Regions from separate parts of the Tatumella ptyseos genome, predicted to be linked through region 1. Evidence: predicted binding sites of a transcription regulator. Region 1 holds the regulator's gene; the other holds the start of a gene.
What was found. The regulator PhoB, encoded in region 1, activates phosphate uptake and scavenging genes when phosphate is short. The targets are predictions, from matches to a motif close to CTGTCATAAAACTGNCNNAT.
Positions count from the first base shown of each region.

Region 2: a site for PhoB is predicted at 4,697-4,716, ahead of glpT (glycerol-3-phosphate transporter). Genes of this name have one in related genera too.

Region 1 is NZ_CP130649.1:893,911-901,912, forward strand. It holds gene sbcD (exonuclease subunit SbcD) at 1-748, opposite strand, end outside; gene phoB (phosphate regulon transcriptional regulator PhoB) at 936-1,625, shown strand; gene phoR (phosphate regulon sensor histidine kinase PhoR) at 1,637-2,929, shown strand; gene brnQ (branched-chain amino acid transport system II carrier protein) at 3,386-4,708, shown strand; gene proY (proline-specific permease ProY) at 4,773-6,125, shown strand; gene lysM (peptidoglycan-binding protein LysM) at 6,168-6,605, opposite strand; gene nrdR (transcriptional regulator NrdR) at 6,781-7,233, shown strand; gene ribD (bifunctional diaminohydroxyphosphoribosylaminopyrimidine deaminase/5-amino-6-(5-phosphoribosylamino)uracil reductase RibD) at 7,233-8,002, shown strand, end outside.
Region 2 is NZ_CP130649.1:244,816-252,817, forward strand. It holds gene rhtC (threonine export protein RhtC) at 1-290, shown strand, start outside; gene pldB (lysophospholipase L2) at 293-1,288, shown strand; gene yigL (sugar/pyridoxal phosphate phosphatase YigL) at 1,337-2,143, shown strand; gene glpQ (glycerophosphodiester phosphodiesterase) at 2,186-3,247, opposite strand; gene glpT (glycerol-3-phosphate transporter) at 3,257-4,606, opposite strand; gene metR (HTH-type transcriptional regulator MetR) at 4,743-5,660, opposite strand; gene QJR74_RS01285 (hypothetical protein) at 5,982-6,278, shown strand; gene QJR74_RS01290 (tetratricopeptide repeat protein) at 6,321-6,839, opposite strand; gene QJR74_RS01295 (flagellar biosynthesis protein FlhA) at 6,974-8,002, opposite strand, start outside.

The DNA of each region.
Region 1 (8,002 bases):
GAATCGGTGAACCCGAATAGCGAATCGGTTTCTCGCCGCTAACATTTTGCGGGCGGTGGATATGGCCTAACGCAATATAATCCGCAGGCGGAAAGGCATTTGCAGGGAAGGCTTCCAAAGAACCAATGTAGATATCGCGAACAGAATCGCTCTTCGTCACGCCGAGTGCAGTAAGGTGCCCGGTTGCAATGATAGGTAGGCTTTCAAGCTGATGCTGCGCCGAGTAATCACAGGCTTGCTGGAAAATATCATGATAATAGCGCGTGATAGCTTGTAACAGGTCTTGTTGTTTCTCTTTGCCTGAAAGTCCGGCTTGGCTCAGTTGAATATCACGCGGGCGTAAATAAGGAATGGCACAGAGAATTGCCGCAATATTCCCGTTTCTCTCTTTCAAAGGAAAGAGAGGTGAGCCACCTTGCTCATCCGGACCCGTAATAATATGGGTATTAAGGCAGGCAACGAGTTCTCTTGATTCATTGAGCGTAGCGACTGAATCATGGTTACCTGCTAAAAGATAGAGCTGACAGCCGGTTTCTTGCAGGGACACAATAAATTGGTTTAAGAGTTCTCGGGCATAACTTGCTGGGGTGGCTGTATCAAAAATATCACCCGCCACTATGATGGCATCAACCTCTTGGTCGATGACTAACCTCTTCAGCCAGTGAAAAAAAGCCTGATGTTCTGCTGCACGACTTCGAGCATAAAAGAACTGGCCCAAATGCCAATCTGAGGTATGAACTATTTTCATCAGGCTTCGCTTTTTAAGGTTTAAAGGCAGGAGTATAGCCTTTACAGATAAGGCAAAAAAACACCTCAGGACAAACTTGCAATCATTAAGGGAAGATGATTAGTTACTATCGTTATTCATAAAACTGTAATAAAACTGACAGATAATGGCGAGCATATCTAAGTAAGTGGTTAATTTTGGAGATAAAATGGCCAAGCGGATCTTAGTAGTAGAAGATGAAGCCCCCATTCGCGAAATGATTTGTTTTGTACTTGAACAGAATGGTTATGAGGTAATCGAAGCAGAAGACTATGATCGTGCTCTCCGACAATTAATAGAGCCTTGGCCAGATTTAATCTTGCTGGATTGGATGTTACCAGGTGGCAGTGGTATTAATTATATTCGGCATCTAAAGAAAGAAGCCTTAACCCGAGATATCCCCGTGCTCATGCTGACGGCGAAAGGGGAGGAAGAAGATCGCGTTCGTGGACTTGATGCCGGAGCCGATGATTACATGCTTAAGCCTTTTTCCCCAAAAGAGTTGATCGCACGAATCAAAGCGATTATTCGCCGGACCTCACCCATGCCTGAAGATGAGGTTATTGATATTCAAGGACTGGTTTTAGACCCGAGTTCACATCGCGTGATGGTAGGTGAAATGCCAGTTGATATGGGGCCGACAGAATACCGCCTGTTACACTTCTTTATGTCCCATCCCGAAAAAGTCTATACCCGCGAACATCTATTGAATCAGGTCTGGGGGACAAACGTCTATGTGGAAGATCGAACCGTAGATGTTCATATACGACGCTTACGTAAAGCGCTGGAAGCTTCAGGTTATGAAAAAATGATCCAAACGGTACGCGGCGCAGGTTATCGTTTTTCGATACGCTATTAAAGGATGATGCGGTGCTTGATAAATTATCACTCAAAACACTTTTGCTTGAGCTATGTCTTGTTCTTATTGTAGCCTCGGTCATCGGATTTTTTTTTCATCAACCCGCCATTGCAATAATCATTGGGCTTTTGGGGCTTCTCGGGTGGCATTTTAAGCAACTTCTACGTCTCTCGCATTGGCTTTGGATGGATCGAAGTATGACTCCACCATCGGGGCGTGGCAGTTGGGAACCGCTCTTCTATGGTCTCCTCTTGATGCAACAGCGCAACAAGCGCCGGCGCAGTGAATTACGTTCCTTAATTCAGCGGTTTCGAAGCGGAGCCGAATCACTTCCTGATGCCCTAGTCTTGGTCACGGAAGAGGGGAATATTTTTTGGTGCAACGGCTTAGCACAACACTTACTTGGATTACGCTGGCCCGAAGATAATGGTCAAAATATTCAAAACCTCTTACGTTATCCTGAATTCACGCGCTATTTGCAGCAACGGCAATTTACACATCCCTTAGTACAAAGCTTGAATAATGGTCAACAGGTAGAGTTCAGAGTGATGCCTTATAGCGATCAACAATGGTTGATTGTTGGCAGGGACGTGAGTCAAATTCATCAACTCGAAAATATGCGTCGAAATTTTTTTGCCAATGTCAGTCATGAGTTACGAACCCCACTCACTGTACTCCAAGGCTATCTGGAGATGCTTGAAGGGGGGGCAATGCCGCCGGCAAGCCAGCAAAAGGCACTTGCCTCGATGCAAGCGCAAACGCATCGTATGGCTGAATTGGTCAAACAACTTCTGACCCTTTCAAGAATCGAAGCAACCCCCGCTTATGAGATGCGCCAACATATCGATATTCCCCGACTTCTCGAGCAGGTTTATCAGGATGCCATCGCACTTAGCGATGGACGTCACCAGTTGGTTTACGACGTAGATCAAAGCTTAACGGTGCGAGGAAATGAAGAGCAATTACGTAGTGCACTCTCTAATCTCGTGTTTAACGCAATCAACCATACGCCAAGCGGAACTGAAATTACGATCCGTTGGCAGAAAATTGCCACCGGTGCTGAATTTACCGTGAGTGATAATGGACCAGGAATAGCGCCTGAACACCTCTCTCGACTGACCGAACGTTTCTATCGTGTCGATGGATCACGATCGCGGCATTCTGGAGGAAGCGGATTAGGCCTAGCGATTGTTAAACATGCCTTAAGTCATCATGGCAGTAAGTTACGAATTGAGAGTCAACCTCATCATCTAACGCTATTCAGTTTCCAGCTGACGAAATCCTATATCCTCAATGACGAGTAATGATTTTCGAGAAAATCAAACCGGCACCTCGATAAAAGGGGCGTGGGGTAGAGGCTTTTCAGTACTGAAAGTAAATTAGATTTAGTAATATTAATCGCTCGTTGAGCCATGATGAACATGAAATGGCGGAACGCTATGGAAGTCTAAAAATCTGGGGGCAGAGTCTGTTCCCAGTCTATTAGGTTAATCTGGACAAAAAACACTCATATCATTTTCTAAATGTTTCACAATAGACTTGGCATAATTACTGCTTTATCCATCTTTTTTAGAATATCCTCCTGCTTTGTACTTGCTCTGTTGCCTTTGTTTGTTATAAAAGATTTACTTATGACCTTGACGGGGCTTGTGGCTCAACGCCATCTCACTTTTTATTCCCTCTGGCGTAAGCCTTTAGAAGGGAAAGTGATCGTCAATAAACTATAACTTTTATAAACGACAGGGCGACATAGAGTATTTATGATGAAACGTTTAACGACTAGGGACATTTTAGCGCTGGGGTTTATGACCTTTGCGTTGTTTGTCGGTGCCGGTAATATTATTTTCCCTCCAATGGTCGGTATTCAATCCGGCGAACATGTGTGGGTTTCCGCTATTGGTTTCTTGATTACAGCAGTAGGTTTACCCGTTGCGACCGTTATTGCACTGGCCCGGGTCGGTGGTGGGGTGGATAGCCTCAGTACACCTGTCGGTAAAGCGGCCGGTATTGTGTTGGCAATGGTCTGCTATTTAGCGGTTGGCCCACTCTTTGCGACGCCTCGTACCGCAACAGTTTCCTTTGAAGTGGGGATTGGCCCACTAGTAGGTGAGAATTCAATGGCACTGGCTATCTACAGTGCGATCTATTTCTGCCTCGTTATCGTGATTTCACTATTCCCTGGCAAACTTCTTGATACTGTTGGTCATTTCCTGGCTCCGGTTAAAATTGTTGCGCTAGCGATTCTGGGCATTGCTGCATTAATGTGGCCAGCAGGAAATAATCTCCCTGCAACAGAAGTTTATCAGCATGCGGCATTTTCTAATGGTTTCGTGAATGGTTATCTGACCATGGACACCTTAGGGGCCTTGGTATTTGGCATTGTTATTGTGAATGCTGCGCGTTCTCGGGGTATCGAGAGTCCACAATTACTGACGCGCTATACTGTGCTAGCAGGATTAATTGCTGGTGTGGGACTGACACTGGTTTATCTATCACTGTTTAAATTAGGTTCAGACAGCGGGAGTTTAATCAGCCAAACCGCAAACGGTGCAGCAATTCTTCACGCGTATGTGCAACATACGTTCGGTGCGGGTGGCAGCCTGTTCTTGGGAGTGCTGATCTTTATTGCCTGTATGGTGACTGCAATCGGCCTAACCTGTGCCTGTGCTGAGTTCTTTGCGCAATACATCCCACTGTCCTATAAGACGTTGGTGGTGATCCTTGGTGTATTTGCCATGATTATTTCAAATCTTGGTTTAACGCATCTGATCGCTATTTCGGTACCCGTGTTAACCGCTATTTATCCGCCGTGTATCGTATTAGTCCTACTAAGCTTTACCCTTAATTGGTGGCAAGAAGCGGGTCGAATCATCAAACCTGCGATGGCAGTTAGCTTAGTATTCGGGATTATCGATGGATTAAAAGCCAGTGATTTTAGTTCAGTCGTACCAGCAAGCCTGCAACATTTACCTCTGTCCGAACAAAATTTATCATGGTTACCTCCAGTGTTAGTCGTTATTATTGTGGCGGCTATCATTGATAGAATGAAGGGCAAGGCTGTCAGCGTGAAAACCACGCAGTAAACAGTGTTGAAGTGAACAACCACGGGCTAAGGCTCGTGGTTTTTATTTGTGGAATCGGAAAATTATGCAACAAAAAAATACCCTAAAACGGGGATTGAGTATTCGGCATATCCGTTTTATGGCACTAGGTTCGGCGATAGGAACGGGCTTATTTTATGGGTCTGCGGATGCGATTCGTATGGCTGGGCCAAGTGTCCTGTTAGCCTATATTATCGGTGGACTCGTCGCGTATATTATTATGCGAGCCCTTGGCGAAATGTCGGTCAATAATCCTTCAGCCAGTTCCTTTTCACGTTATGCCAATGATTATTTGGGGCCTTGGGCGGGGTATTTGACCGGCTGGACCTACTGTTTTGAAATCTTGATCGTGGGTATTGCCGATGTCACAGCATTCGGCGTTTATATGGGAGTTTGGTTCCCAGAGGTGCCCCATTGGATTTGGGTACTGAGTGTCGTCTTTATTATTGGCGCGATTAACATGATGAGCGTCAAAACCTTCGGTGAAGTCGAGTTTTGGTTCTCCTTCTTTAAAATTGCCACCATTACGTTAATGATTATCGCTGGCTTCGGTATGATCATTTGGGGCATAGGTAATGGGGGGCAGCCAACCGGTATCTCTAATTTATGGACACATGGCGGATTTTTTGCGCATGGTTTAGTAGGGATGTTACTTTCGTTGCAAATGGTCATGTTCGCCTACGGCGGAATTGAGATTATCGGGATCACCGCCGGTGAAGCCGAAAACCCCGAAAAATCAATTCCTAAAGCGATCAACTCCGTTCCTTGGCGTATTCTTGTGTTCTATGTCGCGACACTGTTCGTGATTATGGCAATCTATCCTTGGAACCAAGTCGGTACTCAAGGCAGTCCCTTTGTTCTAACGTTCCAGCATTTAGGGATTGCCGCAGCAGCCTCGATCTTAAACTTTGTTGTCATTACCGCTTCCCTTTCTGCCATTAATAGCGATATTTTTGGAGTAGGGCGTATGCTGCACGGATTGGCAGAGCAGGGACAAGCGCCTGCGATTTTCCGAAAGGTTTCCTCACGCGGCGCCCCAGCAGTGACAGTAGTCGTCATGATGGTGGCACTATTGGTTGCGGTATTGCTCAACTATTTAATGCCGGAAAAAGTCTTTTTAGTGATCGCTTCATTAGCGACCTTTGCGACGGTGTGGGTATGGATCATGATCTTACTTTCGCAAATTGCTTCACGGATCAAAATGGGGAAAGAGGCGGCTAAATCGCTGAAATTTGCTCTGCCTGGCGGTGTTATGCTGTCCAGTATAGCCGTGATCTTTTTGGTCTTTATTATCGCGTTGATTGGCTATTTCCCTGATACTCGCTTGTCATTATATGCGGGTGCAGTTTGGGTAGTGTTACTGATGCTAGGCTATCCATTGACCCGTCGTAATCGCTAGACGGGAAAGGAGTCGCTGCCGACGGTTCGGCAGCGATTTTTTTTAAGCAGGAATACGCAGCGATTGACCTGGATAGATTTTGTCGGGATGCGACAGCATCGGCTTATTCGCTTCAAAGATTTTATTGTATTGGTTAGCGTCACCGTAAACTTGCTTGGCAATACCACTTAGCGTGTCGCCTGACTTCACGGTATAGAACTTGCTTTCAGTCCCAGTATCGTTTGTTTTCACGTTATCTTCTACGTTACTAATCCCCGCGACATTACCAATAGCGACGAGTATTTTCTCTTTCAACTCTTGGCTAATTCCATCGCCATTAACGGTTGCTTTGTCGCCATCAACATTGACTTGCACTTTGTCAGCATCAGGAATCCCGAGTTTTTTTAAGTGATCTTGAATTTTGGTTGCCGCATCGTCGTGTGAAGAGACTGAATCCCAAATTTTTTCACCCGCTTCTTTAACAAAATCAAATAAGCCCATTACCAACTCCTGTTTTAGGTTATGAAAATTGAGAATGTTTCATCGTAAAGCATAGACTATTTACTTAACAATGAGAGATATCTGGCTGTAGCGAATAAATTTAGTGCTAAACGTTTCTGTCATCAGGGGTTCGCGCTACACTAGTTGACCCTACTGCCTCAGTTTAGGAGACACCATGTATTGCCCTTTTTGTAACGCTGTCGATACCAAAGTCATTGATTCTCGTTTAGTCAGCGAAGGGTCGTCAGTGCGTCGCCGTAGGCAGTGTTTACTTTGTAGCGAACGCTTTACCACCTTCGAAATCGCTGAGTTGGTGATGCCACGTGTCATCAAAAGCGACGAGGTTCGAGAGCCTTTTGATGAAGAAAAAATGATGCGTGGGCTGATGAAAGCCTTAGAAAAACGTCCAGTCAGTGCCGATGCTTTGGATAATGCAGTGCACCGAATCAAAGCGAGATTACGTGCGACCGGGGAACGCGAGCTGCCAAGTAAGGTGGTCGGGAATTACGTCATGGATGAATTGAAGCTATTGGATAAAGTCGCTTATATCCGCTTTGCTTCAGTCTACCGCAGTTTTGAAGATGTCCGCGAGTTCGGTGAAGAAATCGCTAAGCTGGGGAGCGAGTGATGTCAGATAAAAAATTTATGCAACAGGCTTTGCAGCTTGCCGCACGGGGACGTTTCACGACAAGCCCTAATCCTAATGTCGGATGTGTGATCGTTAAGGACGGCGAAGTCGTTGGTCAAGGCTGGCATAAAAAAGCGGGTGAGGGGCATGCAGAAGTGAATGCATTGCGTGAAGCCGGGGATAAGGCCCAAGGGGCAACAGCTTATGTTACTCTCGAACCTTGCAGCCATCATGGTCGAACCCCGCCCTGTTGTGAGGCCCTCATTGAGGCAGGGATCGCTCGAGTCGTCGTGGCGATGCAAGACCCCAACCCACAAGTAGCGGGCAGAGGCTTGCATCGTTTACGCCAAGCTGGGATTGAGGTTGAATTCGGCCTATTTGCGCAAGAGGCTGAAAAATTAAATCAAGGTTTCTTGAAACGGATGCGAACAGGCTTTCCTTGGGTACAGCTGAAAATGGCTGCTTCCCTCGATGGTCGCACCGCCATGGCAAATGGCGAAAGCCAGTGGATAACCTCTGCCGCCGCACGCCAAGATGTGCAAACGTTTCGCGCTCAAGCGTCAGCTATCCTCACTACCAGTAAAACCGTCCTCGCCGATAATCCGAGTATGAATGTACGCTGGGTAGAATTAACCCCTGAAATACAAGAAGCCATTGGTAGCGAGGAAAAGCTTCGCCAACCGGTACGTGTCGTACTGGATCGCCATCGCCAAGTGAACGACGATCAGACCCTATTTATGACGACTGAATCGCCGACTTGGCGCGTGGT
Region 2 (8,002 bases), 650 kb from region 1:
AGAAAAATATCTTTTTACGTGGCTTATTAACGAATCTCTCTAATCCTAAAGCCATCGTCTATTTTGGAAGTATCTTTTCATTAATTGTTGGGGATGATGTGAGTAGTGCGACACGTACCGCAATCTTTATGCTAATCGTGGCAGAAACATTGATTTGGTTTAGTTTGGTCGCCACACTCTTCTCACTCCCTTGGGTGAAAGTTAGATACCAGAAGTTGGCGAAGTGGATTGATGGCATCGCTGGAACGCTATTCGTCGCCTTTGGCTTACATTTGATCTTTTCGCGGTAAGAATGAAAAAACACCAGTCACAATGGACGCATCGAGAAAAATCGTTTTCTGCGTTTGTCACCGGTCCTTTGCTATCGTTTTGGCGGCAGCGGCAAGAGCGTCAATTCGTCGGTAAAGATGGCATCGTAGTACGTTATATGTGCATGACTGCGGGCTCGCACAAGAAAGCCATTTTTATTGTGCCAGGTCGCTCAGAAAGCTATAGCAAATACCCTGAGGTGGTATGGGACCTGTTTAATTGTGGTTACGATATTTTTGTTATCGATCATCGAGGCCAAGGTCTATCAGATCGGCTACTGGATGACCCACAGTTAGGACACGTGGCGCAGTTTTCTGATTATGTCGATGATTTAGAACGGTTATGTGAATTAGAATTATCAGGTGGTCGTTATCAGCAGTCCTTTGTTCTCGCCCATTCAATGGGGGGGGCTATCGCAACCCTTTTATCTCAGCGCCACCCTTCGCTATTCACGGCAACTGCGCTAGTGGCGCCGATGTTCGGCATTATTCTTCCGATGCCAGAATGGGTGGTAGAGCGTATTCTGAATTGGACGGCCTCACGCCCGCATTTACGAGAAGGTTTTGCGTTTGGGACAGGCCGCTGGCATGCCACGCCCTTTGGGATCAATAATCTGACCCATAGTCGGGTTCGTTATCAACGTAGCTTACGCTGTTACGCTGACCAGCCTGAATTACAACTTGGTGGGCCAACTACACACTGGGTACGTGAGGCGATTCTGACCGGTCGATATATCGAGAGCATCGCTTCAGAATTACACCACCCAATCTTGCTACTGCAAGCCAGTGAGGATCAGGTAGTCGATAACCACGCCCAAGATCGTTTCTCGTTGGCGAGAAATTTAGCGGGCTTTCCTTGTTATGGCGATCATCCACAGGTGATGGAAGGTGCTCGCCATGAAATTCTGTTTGAAAAAGATGAAATCCGTGCAGATGCCTTGCAGAAGATCACGGAATATTTTTCAACCTTTAGTCGTTAATTTTTCAGGTTTGAAATGGTTTTGAGCCTGTATTGTTGAGAGGTAGTCATGTACCAAATTGTTGCTTCGGATCTCGATGGGACGCTGCTCTCACCAGAGCACTCCTTGACTGACTTTGCTGCGGAAACATTACAACGTGTCACCGAAAAAGGCGTTTCTTTTGTCTTTGCAACCGGTCGCCACCATGTGGACGTGGGACAGATCCGGGAGAAACTCGGGATAGAGGCTTATATGATCACGTCGAATGGTGCGCGAGTGCATGATACTGAAGGGAACTTAGTGTTTGCACACAATCTTGAACGCTCGATAGCGGAAGAGTTGATCACACTTAGCTATAACGATCCTGAAATACTCACCCAGATCTATCGAGACGATGAGTGGTTTATTGCTCGGGAAAGCCGTGATGAGGCTTCATTTTTTATGGAATCAGATTTCCGTTATCAGCTTTACAACCCAGCCGATTTCTCGGTTGAGGGCGTAAGCAAAGTATTCTTCACCTGTAACGATCACCAGCGTCTGGTCCAGCTTGAAGAGGCACTTGTCTCCCGCTTTGGCGATCGGGTTAACGTCAGTTTCTCATTACCAATATGCTTAGAAGTGATGGCGGGTGGGGTGTCTAAAGGTCATGCGCTTGATAGCGTTTCTCGCCGCTTAGGATATAGCTTGGAAGACTGTATCGCTTTTGGTGACGGGATGAATGATAAAGAGATGCTGAGTATGGCAGGCAAAGGCTGCATTATGGAAAATGGCCAACAACGATTGAAAGACCTTTTACCGGAACTCGCTGTTATCGGCCCTAATGGACAAGATGCGGTGCCACATTATCTCCGTAAGCTGTTTGCCGTAGCGGAGTGATGAGTAAAAGGCTGCTGAGTACTCAGCAGCCTACTTGTAGGGTTAGTTAGAGAGGGGATGCGTGGCTAGCCAGGAGACAGCCTTATCCGGAAAATCGGTAAACAGTCCTGCAACATCGGCTTGTTGGTAAAGTATCTGGTATAACTCGTCAACATTACTGACATAATTAGGCAGTTGATCCGCGCGGACCGTATAGGGATGGATAGGTAGCTTGTAACGATGGGCCGCAGCGACCATCGGGGTTAAACGGATATGACCTGGGGTGGATGTTGAATCGATGAGCATATGATAATCAGGACCAATACCGTCTACTGTCTTCGATAATTTCTCGATACCCGCAGGGGTCATCATCCAATCGTAATGATAATTACGCCATTGCCCATCTTGCAGTGTCTGTGTCTCATTATCCTTGGTATAAGCAATTAACTGCACCCGCTTTAAGTCCATCCCGAGTTCTGGCTCTAGGGTCTGTTTTATTCGCTGAAGCTCATCGTAATCAAAACACTGCAACCACACTTTGTCAGATCGCTTAGTGTAGCCATACTGTTTCAAGGTCATCAGTACGGCTTTGCTGATATCTTTACCTTCTTTACGATGGAACCACGGCGATTTTATCTCGGTATAAATACCAATATTTTTTCCTGTTGAGTGGTTAAGCCCCTGAATAAATTCTAGTTCTTCCGCAAGGGTATGAACGTGGAAGGTTGAACTACTCATCGGGAAACGACCAGGGTAATTCTGGACCTGCTTTTTACCTTCGAGATGAAAGCCCTCAGTGAAGTGAAGTTGCCTGATTTCCGCTAGAGTGAAGTCAATCGCATAATAACGGCCATCTGCACGATGGCGGTTAGGGAACTGCTTAGCGACGTCGGTAACCCGATCTAAGAAGTGGTCGTGAAGGACGACAAGTTGATCATCGCGCGTCATGACAACATCTTGTTCGAGATAATCAGCACCTTGTGCGTAAGCCATCGCTTTAGCAGGTAAAGTGTGCTCGGGCAGATAGCCACTGGCCCCGCGATGGGCAATAACGAGCTTATCCGCGTTAGCTTGGGCGAAAATAGTGCAGGAGAATAAGGCAAGCCCCGTCAATATATATTTCATTCTCTTCCCCTAGTCATTTTGCAGCAAGGCTTGTTTATGTTTCTTCTCACTCACCGTGGTGAGCAGTAGCAGAAGTACCGCTAACACTGAACCGGCAATCATCACCAAGAAGCCACCGTCCCAACCAAAGAAATCAACGGTGTAACCAACAATAGCACTGGCCGCAACGGAACCGCCCAAGTAGCCGAAGAGGCCGGTAAATCCTGCCGCCGTTCCTGCCGCTTTTTTCGGGGCTAACTCTAATGCGTGTAAGCCGATTAACATGACTGGCCCATAAATAAGGAAGCCAATCACCGTCATGCAGGCCATATCGATAGCTGGATTACCCGCGGGATTTAGCCAGTAAACGATGGTGGCAATAGTCACTAGCGTCATAAAGACAACGCCAGTGATCCCACGGTTTCCTTTAAAGACCTTATCGGAAACCCATCCGCAAAGTAGGGTGCCGGGGATCCCTGCATACTCATAAAAGAAGTAGGCCCAGGACGATTTATCCAACGTGAAATGTTTAACTTCTTTTAAGTAAGTTGGCGACCAATCGAGAATCCCATAACGCAGTAAATAGACGAACACGTTAGCTAAGGCGATATACCACAAGAGTTTATTGGGCAGAATATATTGGCTAAAGATTTGCTTAGTCGTTAGCTCAGTTTCACTCTCAGCACTGTAGTTAGGGGGATAATCATTTTTATAGGCTTCGATAGGGGGTAATCCACAGGACTGCGGGGTGTCTCGCATCAGTGCGAAGGCGATTAAGGCGATGATGATCGCTAAGAATGCAGGCATGTAAAAAGCCGCTTTCCAATCACCAAACCACATCATTCCTAGTAAAAATAGCAGTGGAGGGATGCCGCCGCCTACGTTATGAGCACAGTTCCATACCGAAACGATTCCACCGCGCTCCTTTTGTGACCACCAGTGAACCATCGTCCTACCACAAGGCGGCCATCCCATGCCTTGGAACCAACCACATAAAAATAACAGGAAAAACATCACCATAATGCTTGAGGTAGCCCATGGAATAAAGCCCATCATCAGCATCACCAGCGCGGCTAAAATCAATCCTGCGGGGAGAAAATAGCGGGGGTTGGAACGGTCAGAGACCGAGCCCATAATAAATTTCGAGAAACCGTAAGCGATTGAAATCCCTGATAAGGCGAAGCCTAAATCACCCCGGCTAAAGCCCTGTTCAACCAGCGAAGGAATCGCTAAAGCGAAATTTTTTCTGACTAAATAGTAAGCTGCGTAGCCAAAAAATATCCCGATAAAAATCTGCCAACGCAGTCGTCGGTAGGTGGGGTCGATAAGCTTATCGTCAAGTGGCGCGGCATGTGCAGCCGGTTTAAAAAGATTGAACATCGTCTTCTCCCTAATCGGATGGGCACGAAAGTAAAGCTTTCGTGTGGTCATGCGGCAAGGGTAACGATTATTGTGCCCGGTAACTTTGACCTATCACACAAATGTTACAAAATATTTAAAATATTGTTCTCATGGACTAAGCCGTGATCAAGGCCCCGGAAGCATCCCTGACAAAAGGCAATTGACGTGCGTGTTGTTGAGCATGGGTAATAAAGGCATCTAACACTGGTTGACGATTTTCACCTTCTCGAGTCGCCGCGTATAGACGGCTCCAAATGCCATTATCTAATGTGCGAGTGACCACCAGTTTTTGCCGCTCAACGTTTTCAACAACCCAGTGCGGTAATGCGGCAATCCCCATATTGGCAGAGACCATCTGGATCAGTAATAGGGTGTTATCGACCGCTTTTAAGGATGGGTTTACGCCAGCAGGTTGTAGGAAATGACGCCAGATGTCCATACGTTGACGTTGCACTGGGTAGATAAGTAGTGTTTCGTCGGTCAGATCTGACGGTAAGATGACTGCTTTGGTGGCGAGAGGATGGCCGACCGCCACCACCAGTCTGACTTCAAAATCGAATAACGGTGTGTAGTGCAGTCCGCTCTTTGGCAAAATATCGGAGGTGAGTACTAGATCTAATTCACCTTGCTGTAAGGCAGGTTGAGGGTCGAAAGTGACTCCCGATGCGAATTCGACTGAGACCTGTGGCCACTGCTCGCGAAAGCTATTTAATGCTGGCGTCATCCATTGAATACAGCTGTGGCACTCTATCGCAATACGTAAAGTGGTCTGTTGAGGGGCTTGGCAGGCCTGCAACGCTTGATGAACTTGGGGTAGCACGCTGTCCGCGAGTTGTAACAATACTTCACCCTGCCGAGTAAAGCGTAGTGGCTGACTTTTACGTATAAAGAGCTTAAAGCCTAAACGCTGCTCAATGTCACTAAACTGATGGGAGAGTGCTGACTGAGTTTGGTGCAGATGTGCGGCTGCGGCGGCCAACGACCCCGTATGCTTTAATGCCTGCAGTGTTTTCAGATGCTTAATCTCAATCATGGTACGCCTTAACGGTGGGAATTATAGCTTGTCATTATCTTAATAAACCAATGTACTGATTATTGCTGGGTGTGTAAACATCTGGATGTCTAAACATCTACGTTATTTTTCTTCACTTTGATTACGCAATTTTTTCATCACTCTTTTATCGAATGAACTTTTCATCTTAGGTTCACTAATGCGTTAACAAGTGGCCCTACTTACCTTGACGTTCCGTCCTGGATTACATAGATTTTAATGAGTGGATAAATAAGGACGCTGAGGACAAGAGGTAGTCGTCCTTCAGCAGAGTTGATATGACAAAGGAGCAGTGACAGCACGATGAAAAAGAATGATACCTTGATTGCTCAGGCCACACGATCTCACCATTTGGAGTGGGAGACTTATCTAATGTGGGCGGCTGATAGTTTTAAATTGAATCATGGCGCGACCCAGTTGGAAGGACAAGCACTCACTCGGCTGATTCCATTGTTATCCCCGCATGCTGATCTCGAACACCTCGAAGCTTTCGAAGAGTACGAGTACCCGAATGAGATAGGCCCAAGCGTTTATGACATCCATGGGGCATGTTTGTCCGATATTGACTGGATGACAGAACGTCTCGATAAGGTATCCTGATACCCCGCTTGAGCGTATCGCGGGGCATGTCGAAAATCTCAATTATTGACTCTGACGGCGGGCACTACACGCCATCACATTTCCCTTCTTACAAGCGAGGCTGGCGTACTGTCTCGCTTTCAGCTGATTTTTATCAACGCCTCGTCCGTAACGATAAAGGTTCGATAAATAGAGGTAAGAGGTTGCGTCGCCCAGTTCAGCCCCTTGTTGATAGAGTTCACGAGCACGTGTTAAATCTTGCGGGACAGAATAACCGTTTTCAAACATATGCCCCAATGCACTATAGGCCGCAGGCTGCTTCAACCCAGTTCCTAACTGATAATAGCGCAGAGCTTGCGAATAATAATCGCTACCGCGTAGTTCATACATTGTCCCTGCAGCCAGGCACTCTTCACCCTGTTGCTTTTCACAGCCCTTAATATGTTGGTCGAGTTCTGCTTGCTGAGCATAAGTCGGGGTTGGGGAAGAAGAGGAAAAATAATCAACAAATCGGTGGTAAGTGCTACAGCCCGAAAGGGTTAGCGCCAATGCTGCCACACTGGCAGGGAATAGAAATTTCATAGGCCCTCTCTTTTTAATGAAGGACCCACAGGGAGAGGTTCCCTATGGGTGAGTGAGAAGAGTGTACGCTGATATTTGCTGCGGGGCTTTGCGCCGAACTCCGAAAGAGAGGGCAATCGCGTAAAAGCACACTTTTAGGTTAAGTGCCCGCGTATCGTAACTTCTCGGTCTTCAGGCACTTCATTATAGGAAAGAACATACAGTTCGCTGGAGAAGGAACGCGCATAGCGGGCAAGTAGAGGGCGTAACGTCGGAGGGACGATCAATACAGGCGGTAAATTCTCGGCCTTCATTTGTTGGGTGATCAACGGCATATTGGTCTGCAGTTGTGATAACAAGTGGGGATCGAGAGGAACATTATCCAACTCTTTATTCCCTGCTGCTTGCTGGGCTCTTAACAGTAAGTTCTCGAGTTCATCGCTCAAGGTAAATACCGCGAATTGAGAGCGATTTTTATTAATACCCTGCACAATTTGTCGACGTAACGCATAACGTACGTCGGCGGCAAGTAATAACGGATCTTTAGTGACCTGATGGCCCATCAATAGTGCCGTGGCGATGGTCACAATGTCTTTTAAACTCACGCCATCAAGCAGTAAGGCACGGTAAATACGTAATTGTTGTGCATAGGTCAGAGCCTGTTGGAGATCCTCGCTCAATCGTGGTGCTTGAGCCGCGAGGCGTTTGTGAAGTTGAGTGATATCGTCGTATTGAAAAAGATCTGGCAGATGGAGTTTGGCCACTTTATTGACATGGGTTGCAATGACACTGGCACAGTCAACGACTTGATAGCCAAAACGTAAGGCTTGGCTTTTTTGGCTCGGCTCTATCCAGATCGCAGACATTCCATAGGCCGGATCTGTTCCCAGAATCCCGTCGAGCTCACCATAAATCTCATTACTCGCTAACGCCATTAATTTATCGGCGTGGACCTCCCCCATAGCGGCTTGGATCCCCTGAACCATGATGCTGTATTGGGTCGGTTTTAGGCGGAAATTTTCTCTGACTTGGATTTCAGGCAGTAGCATACCGCTATTTTCTGACAGGATTTGCCGAACACCGGTGATACGTTGAGAGAGTAAGCTGCCTTGGGCTGGATCAATAAGTGTCACCAACTTATACCCTAGGTTTAGACCGAGGGCTTCTGTCTGGGTGAGACTCTC